2 regions of the Paraburkholderia sp. SARCC-3016 genome follow, and region 2 is predicted to be linked to the other one. Evidence: riboswitches for the same ligand, from Rfam matches in the RefSeq annotation. Region 2 holds a riboswitch; the other holds the start of a gene.
The links. Region 2 has a riboswitch for ZMP and ZTP ahead of QYH69_RS03385 (LysE family translocator). Riboswitches for the same ligand answer to the same signal wherever they lie in the genome.

Region 1 (4,208 bases), on a different contig from region 2:
GTTGTATTGCTCGAGCCGGTGCTTGCGCCCGAACCGGGCGGCCCGCGCCGCAACGCGGCGAGGACGGCCGGCGCAATCGCGGCGGGCCGCAGCGCCGCTGCGTCGACGCAGCCGATGCGGATCGTGCCGGTGGCGAGCAGCGTATCCTCGCGCCACGCTTCCTGCACGAAATCGACCGTTGCGCGGCCGAGCCGTTCGATCCGGCTGACGATCGCGAGCGAGTCGTCGAGGCGCGCCGGCGACCGGTAGTCGAGTGCCGTGCTGCGGACGATGAAGAGCGTGCCGGTTTCGCTCGCGAGCCTGCCTTGTTCGATTCCGCAGGCGCGCAGCCATTCGGTGCGTGCGCGTTCGAAAAACTTCAGGTAGTTCACGTAAAACACGATGCCGCCGGCGTCCGTATCTTCGTAGTACACGCGAATCGGCCATGAGAAGCCGATTTCGGCGCCGGGCTGACTGCCAGAAGTTTTCATGCCGCGCATTTTACCGGAACCTGACAGGCTGCCTGCTTTTTTGGCACTTGTTTCATTCACTTTTCCCGCTCCGGGCGTGGTCAGCCGCGATGAACCGACAGGCCGGCGAACGACTGCGCAACCGGCATCAATTCGATCGAATTGATGTTCACATGCGCCGGGCGCGTGGCGACCCAGAAGATCGATTCGGCGATGTCTTCGGCCGTGAGCGGCTGCATGTCCTTATAGACGCCCGCAGCCTTCACGTCGTCGCCGCGAAACCGCACGTTCGAGAATTCGGTGCCGCCGCACAGGCCCGGCTGAATGTCGGTCACGCGCACCGCGGTGCCGGTCAGGTCCGCGCGCAGATTCAGGCTGAATTGCGCAACGAACGCCTTGGTCGCGCCGTACACATCGCCGCCGGCATACGGCCAGCTGCTTGCGACCGAACCCAGATTGATCACGTGGCCGCGGTTGCGCGCGACCATGCCCGGCAGCAACGCGCGCGTCACTTGCACGAGGCCTTTGCAGTTCGTATCGATCATCGTTTCCCAGTCGTCCAGATCGGCCCTGTGGGCCGGCTCGAGCCCGAGTGCGAGCCCCGCGTTGTTGACCAGCACGTCGACCGCGGCGAAGCCGTCGGGCAGTGCGCCCGACAGCGCCTGAACAGCCGCGCGGTCGCGCACGTCGAGCTGCAGCGGCAGCAGGTTCTCGCCGAGTTCGCGGGCGAGGGCATCGAGGCGGTCCTTGCGGCGCGCGGTCGCGACGACGCGATGGCCGCCTTTGACAAAAGCACGCGCGATGGCAGCGCCGAATCCGGCAGACGCCCCGGTGACAAAGACGATCATTCCAGTTTCCGGTGGGTTGAGAAAGGCGACAAGCCTACTTCCATTGCGGCGCCCGATCAACCGCGCCGCGACGGCCGGATCGGGCGGGCCGCCGGATCTCGTGCCGGGCGCCGCAAAGTGGGCGCAAGTAGCGAATTCGTCAGGCTTTTTTGCGTCGCTGCAGGCGCCGTGGGGCAGGTTGCCTATTCGATGCGCTTCCAATAAACTAACGCGCTCATCCCTGCGTGACTGGCGATAGAACCCTACGGGTTCAAGGTGGAACAACCCACCGTGAAGCGCGGGGCTCCGTTTTGCCGTTCGCCTGGGCAGCTGTGATCCGCGCGCAATTCTTCGTGCTGCCGGTCGCTGGCCTGCCTCGCGTGTGCGGCGCCTCTGCAGTCCGCATATCCAGGCTTCCAGTTTCCTGCCGCACCGCGCGTGAGCTTGCGCGCTTTGCGCACGCCTTTCGCGTGCCGCTTTGTATGCTGTCATGCGCAAGATCGAACGCATATGCACGTGCGGAATCACGGTCAACCGAACATTCTCAACGGAACGCACATGTTTGATAAAGCCCAAAGCACCATTGCGAACGTCGACCCGGAAGTCTGGCAGGCGATCGAGCAGGAAAACCGTCGCCAGGAAGAACACATCGAGCTGATTGCGTCGGAAAACTATACGAGCCCGGCCGTGATGGCCGCGCAAGGCTCGCAGCTCACGAACAAGTACGCGGAAGGGTATCCGGGCAAGCGCTATTACGGCGGTTGCGAGTATGTCGATATCGTCGAGCAGCTCGCGATCGACCGCGTCAAACAGCTGTTCGGCGCCGAGGCGGCGAATGTGCAGCCGAACTCGGGCTCGCAGGCGAATCAGGGTGTGTTCTTCGCCATGCTCAAGCCCGGCGACACGATCATGGGTATGAGCCTCGCGCATGGCGGCCACCTGACGCACGGCTCGCCCGTCAATATGTCGGGCAAGTGGTTCAACGTCGTGAGCTACGGGCTCGACGCGGCTGAAGACATCGATTACGAAGCGGCCGAGAAGCTTGCTCACGAACACAAGCCGAAGCTTATCGTCGCGGGCGCGTCTGCGTTCGCGCTGCGCATCGACTTCGAACGGCTTGCGAAAATCGCGAAGGCGGTCGGTGCCTATCTGATGGTCGACATGGCGCATTACGCAGGTCTCGTTGCCGCCGGCGTCTATCCGAACCCGGTGCCGCACGCCGACTTCGTCACCACCACGACGCACAAGAGCCTGCGGGGCCCGCGCGGCGGCGTGATCCTGATGAAGGCCGAGTATGAGAAGCCGATCAACTCGGCCATCTTCCCCGGCATCCAGGGCGGACCGCTGATGCACGTGATCGCCGCCAAGGCCGTGGCGTTCAAGGAAGCGTTGTCGCCGGAGTTCAAGGAGTATCAGCAGCGCGTGATCGAGAACGCACGCGTGCTTGCCGAAACGCTGGTGAAGCGCGGCCTGCGCATCGTCTCGGGGCGCACCGAGAGCCACGTGATGCTGGTCGATCTGCGTGCGAAGCACATCACCGGCAAGGCGGCCGAAGCGGCGCTCGGCGCCGCGCATATCACGGTGAACAAGAACGCGATTCCGAACGACCCGGAAAAGCCATTCGTGACGAGCGGCATTCGCCTCGGTTCGCCCGCCATGACGACGCGCGGCTTCGGCGTCAAGGAAGCCGAAGTGGTGGGTAACCTGATTGCCGACGTGCTCGACAATCCGGAAGACGCCGCCACCATCGAGCGCGTGCGAACGCAAGTCGCCGAGCTGACGAAGCGCTTCCCGGTCTATCGCTAGCCGACCATGCGCTGCCCGTTCTGCCGGCACGACGATACGCAGGTCGTCGACTCCCGCGTATCCGAAGACGGCGCCGCCATCCGGCGGCGGCGCCGTTGTCCGGCTTGCGACAAGCGCTTCACCACTTACGAGCGCGTCGAGCTCGCACTGCCGTCGGTCGTGAAGAAGGACGGTAGCCGCGTCGAGTTCGACCGCCGCAAGATCGTCTCGAGCATGAAGCTCGCGCTGCGCAAGCGGCCCGTTGCGGCCGACGCAATCGACGCCGCCGTTGCGCGCATCGAATACCAGTTGCTCGGCAGCGGCGAGCGCGAGGTACGAAGCGAACGGCTCGGCGAACTCGTGATGAACGAGTTGCGCGCGCTCGATACGATCGCCTATGTGCGCTTCGCGTCCGTCTACCGGCGTTTCGAAGACGTGTCCGAATTCGAGGATGTGATCGAGGAGTTTCGCCGGATGGCTTCGCCGCCCGGTCCGCCCAAACCCCGGCGCAAGCGCTGATTGGGCTGCAACCCACGGTGCAGCTCGCAGGCCTTCCGTTCGCGGTGCAGCAGGCTGCTTCGGAGGCAATGCGGAAGCGGCCAGATGCTCGCCGGCACTCTGCGCCACCGCATCGGCCATCAATTCGATTTGCTGCATTCTTCCCCCTTCCCGACCGTCGGGTCTCTTCGATGCGTTACCGTCGTGCCGCGTTCGACCGACACGCAATGTTGCGTGCGTTTGCCTTTGCGCGCTACCTGGCCATTCGGCATATTGTTAGCACCCTGAAGCAAAGGTAGATTCGCAGCCATCGTTGCTGACAACGGAGGCTGACGATGAGAAACGATGGCTGGACGAGATGCGTACGATGCGGCTTCACGCTGCTCGAAACGCTGGCGGTGGTCGCGTTGCTGGCTCTGCTTGCAGCGATGGCGACACCTTCGTTTGTCGCATGGCAGATGCGCGATCAGGTGGAGGCGCGTGCCCATGCACTGCTCTCAACGCTTGCTTACGCACGCAGCGAGGCGATCAGACAGGGCGTGCGCATTACCGTGTGCCGCATCGACGCGGCGAGACACTGTCTTGCCGCGGGGCAGGCCTGCCGCTCCGGTGCGGTTGACTGGTCATGCGGTTGGGCTGTGATGATCGA
Region 2 (4,208 bases):
CCCGATCAGGCCCGCCGCGGCATGGATGGGCATAACGCCATTAGAACCTTTGCTTCAATTTTTCTGTGGAAATTTCATCCCATTTATGCAATGCGAAGCGGATATATTCCCGGCGCATTTTTATTCGAATTACCGGAGAGAAGTGAATAGCGCCGGGGGACCGGCGCGTGGGGCTGCGGGCAGGATGACGGCCGCGGCAGCGCACGGCCGGGGATGCGACATTTCGGTGTACGTGGCGACGATGCACATGCTCTGTGCACGACCGCATGCGATCAGGAGACCCGAGCGTTCACGGCGCGGCCGCGATCACTTCGGCCACGCAGGCCGTAAGCTTCTTGCCGTACGGTACGTGCAGGAACTCGTTGGGACCGTGCGCATTCGACTTCGGTCCGAGCACGCCGCACACCATGAACTGCGACTGCGGAAAGCCCGCTTTCAATACGTTCATCAACGGGATCGTGCCGCCCTGGCCGATATAGGCGCAGTCGGCGCCGAAGTGCTGTCGCGATGCGTCGTTCAATGCGGCGCCGAGCCAGCTTGCGACGTCCGGAGCGTTCCAGCCGGTCGCCGCGCCGCTGTCGGGCTTGAACGTGACTTTCGCGTTGTAAGGCGGGTCGAGTTCGAGCAACGCTTGCAGTTCATTGACAGCCTTGCTGGCGTCGACGAGCGGCGGCAGCCGCAGCGACAGCTTGAACGCGGTGCGCGGGCGCAGTACGTTGCCCGCGTCGGCGAGCGACGGCAGGCCGGCCGCACCGGTCACCGCAAGCGACGGGCGCCACGTCGAATTGAGCAGCGCGTCTTTCGGGTCGGTAGTGGTCGGCAGCACTTGCCGGCCGTCCTGACCGCACGCCCAGGGCATTTTCTTCCACACGTCGTCGCCGAGTATCGTCGCGGTCGCTTCGGCTTCGCGCATTCGCTCGGGCGGTATCGGGCAATGAAAGCCTTTTGGCAGCAGATTGCCCGTCGATGCGTCTTCGAGCCGCTCGAACAGTTGCCGCATGATGCGGAAGCTCGAAGGCGCAATACCGCCGTAGGAGCCCGAATGAATACCCTCGTCGAGCACCTGCACCTCGAGGTCGCCCGAAACGAGGCCGCGCAGCGACGTGGTGAGCCAGAGCTGGTCGTAATTGCCCGCGCCCGAATCAAGGCACACGACGAGGCCGACTTTGCCGAGCCGGTCGCGCAGTGCATCGACATACGGCAGCAGGTCGTAACTGCCCGACTCCTCGCAGGTTTCGACGAGCCCGACGCAGCGCGGCCGTTCGACGCCTTGCGCATCGAGCGCCGCGAGCGCGGTGACACTCGCGTAGATCGCGTAGCCATCGTCGGCGCCACCGCGGCCATAGAGCTTGCCGTCTTCGAGCTTCGGCACCCAGGGGCCGAGGTCGTTGCGCCAGCCCGCGAATTCCGGCTGCTTGTCGAGATGCCCATACAACACGATGGTTTCGGTGCTGCCCGAGCGCGTCGCAGGCGATTCGAAGAAGATCACCGGCGTGCGGCCCGGCAGCCGCACCACTTCGAGCTTCAGGCCGCGCACCGGCTGCGTTTCGGCCCACTTGGCCGCTTCGGTGACGACGCGCTCGATATAGCCGTGCTTCTGCCAGTCAGGATCGAACGCCGGGCTTTTGGCCGGGACGGCGATGTAGTCGGTCAGCGCGGGAACGATCTCGTCGTTCCATTTGCGCTCGACGAAATCGCGCAGCGTGTTGGGGTCCAGTTTCGATTGCGTAGTGGCGTCGGAAATCATCGCGGCATGTCCGGTCGGTGAAAAAACACATGATAGTCCCGATCATGCGCGTCGCCGCGAAGGCGCGTCGCCGCGCGCCGCATGCGGCGCGGTACGGCTCCGCGCTGCGCGAGCGCAGCGTTCGCGCGACAATGGTGCATTCGTCATGCATGCCCCCTGGCAATCTCATGGAGAATCTCGTCATACAAGGCGTCGCGGCTATCGTCGCGCTCGGCATCTATTTCCTGCCATCGATCATCGCCGACCGGCGCAAACGCTACGATCTGCTGACTATCGCGCTCTTCAACGCCGTGGTCGGCTGGACCGTGTTCGGCTGGCTGCTTGCGCTTTATTGGGCGCTACAGCCGAATCCGCCGAAAAACGTGGCCGGCGAAATCGTGAAGTCGCGCAAGATCGTGAGCATGCGCAAGTTTTCGACGATGCTCGCCGATCGCGTGCGCCTGCGCTCGTCGCGCACCGAGGCGCGCGAGCGTTCGTCGAAGTGAAGTGTAAGGTGTGAACGGTGAGGGCCGGCCGCCGCCTCTGCTGTCGGGCGGACATACCGCTGAATAGGCTTCCTGTCGACACGTGCATGGGCCGGCGCAACAGCTGTTGTCATGGGATAATCCTGCGGTTCGCGCAACTGGCGCTACGAGATGGATCACCATCGGGGAACGCGAACCGCACTCCGCCGCTGGCCGGAATCGCGAATCGCCGCGCGCCTGGGCATTGCCTCGATCTTGTCACGGAGACATGCAATGCCCGAACACACCTCTCTTCTCGCTTTCGGCCTCGTCGCACTGGGCATGGCACTGACGCCCGGCCCGAATATGGTTTACCTCGTCTCGCGCTCGATCTGCCAGGGACGCACGGCGGGGCTGATTTCGCTCGGCGGCGTCGCGCTCGGTTTTGTCGTCTATTTGTTGTGTGCGGCCTTCGGCATTACCGCGCTGCTGCTTGCCGTGCCGTTCGCGTACGACGCGCTGCGCTTCGGCGGTGCGCTTTATCTGTTGTGGCTCGCATGGCAAGCGGTAAAGCCCGGCGGACGTTCGCCGTTTCAAGTGCGCACACTGCCCGCTGACAGCCGGGGCAAGCTGTTTGCGATGGGCTTTGTGACCAATCTGCTGAACCCGAAAATCGCCGTGCTTTATCTGTCGCTGCTGCCGCAGTTCATCGATCCGCTACACGGCAGCGTGCTCGGCCAGTCGCTCGCGCTGGGCTTCGTGCAGATCGCGCTTAGCATGTGCGTGAACGCGGCGGTCGCGATGACCGCGGGTTCGATTGCCGGGTTTCTTGCGCGCCGGCCGACATGGCTCGCGGTGCAACGCTGGATGATGGGCACGGTGCTGACGGGTCTGGCCGTGCGAATGGCCATGGAGGCGCGGCGCTAGGCCGCTTACCGACAGGCGCGCTCGGGGAAGCGCGCCTCGTTTGCCTCGCTCACGGAAGCACGACCCGAATGAACTTGTGCAGTTGCACCGAGCCGGCCGGAATCGAGCGCGGCTCGCAGCGCACGTTCTCGTAATCGAAGATGTCCTGGCGTAATTCGCCGTGCTCGTCGAACCACTGGCAGACAAGCCGGTCGGCAGCCGAACCGGCCACCGGCCCTGCGTAAGTGACCGTCATGCGCGGGCCGCCGGCCTTGAGCGTGACAACATCGCCAACGTTGAATTGGCCGGCACGCGTCGTATCGAATGGTTTGAGAGTAGCAGTCAGCATGATGTCCCCGTTATAAGCGTAAGCGTCGAGCCGTCTGATCAAACACTGCCGTAAACGCACCACCGTCGAATCAATTGAAAGAGTGCCGCAAGATTATCAATCGGATTTTCCGCAAGCAAGCTTTTTCTAAAAAGACACTGAGGCCCGCGCGAATTAAGTGACTTTATAAAATATTTTAGAACGCGTGTTCAGCATATGGGATGCCAATGTCCGTCAGTTCCGCGCCCCGGTTCTGTAAGAGTTAGTGCCCTTGTGGCAGGGGTCTGAAGGGTGCGACCAACACGACTGTAATCTTCCCTGACTGGGGGATGTCATACGCGCGTAATAATATTCGCTAACTCGCAATGCGCAAACTTAATCGCCCATAATCCCGATCACCAATAAACCGACCGATCATTGCTGAACAACGATATATCGGGCGGCGTCAGAAATTCGGCAAAAGATCGCATTATTTACGGGTAATTACCGAGGGTCGGTTGGATGCGTGAAGAATATTTTCCGGACGCGCCGGGTTTCTGCCCGATACACGCGCAATTGTTCAGTGCACGCGACTTGTCGGCGCGCGGCCCATCCTGCTACGATGAAGCCGACGGCGAGCAGCGCAAAGCCCAATGTCAGCACGTGTGTGCCGATACGCGCGACGACCGCGGGCAAGGTCAGCGGCGCGAACGCGAAACCGATCGCAAACGCATGACCGCAAGGCCTGCTTCAGGCGGCGTCCAGTGCAGTCCCGTTTGCAGGTAGATGCCGTACGTCAGGAGAA

Region 1: linked by a shared signal. The riboswitch ahead of glyA (serine hydroxymethyltransferase) and the one ahead of QYH69_RS03385 (LysE family translocator) in region 2 are both predicted to bind ZMP and ZTP.

What each region holds. Positions count from the first base shown of each region.
Region 1 covers NZ_JAVHZD010000033.1:80,487-84,694, reverse strand. The annotation lists gene ybgC (tol-pal system-associated acyl-CoA thioesterase) at 1-479, opposite strand, end outside; gene ydfG (bifunctional NADP-dependent 3-hydroxy acid dehydrogenase/3-hydroxypropionate dehydrogenase YdfG) at 551-1,297, opposite strand; ZMP/ZTP riboswitch at 1,512-1,611, shown strand; gene glyA (serine hydroxymethyltransferase) at 1,835-3,082, shown strand; gene nrdR (transcriptional regulator NrdR) at 3,089-3,580, shown strand; gene QYH69_RS28295 (GspH/FimT family pseudopilin) at 3,895-4,208, shown strand, end outside.
Region 2 covers NZ_JAVHZD010000002.1:222,474-226,681, forward strand. The annotation lists gene QYH69_RS03375 (M20 family metallopeptidase) at 290-1,747, opposite strand; gene QYH69_RS03380 (superinfection immunity protein) at 1,915-2,232, shown strand; ZMP/ZTP riboswitch at 2,356-2,461, shown strand; gene QYH69_RS03385 (LysE family translocator) at 2,485-3,117, shown strand; gene QYH69_RS03390 (YodC family protein) at 3,167-3,445, opposite strand; partial or broken gene QYH69_RS03395 (MFS transporter) at 4,001-4,208, opposite strand, start outside.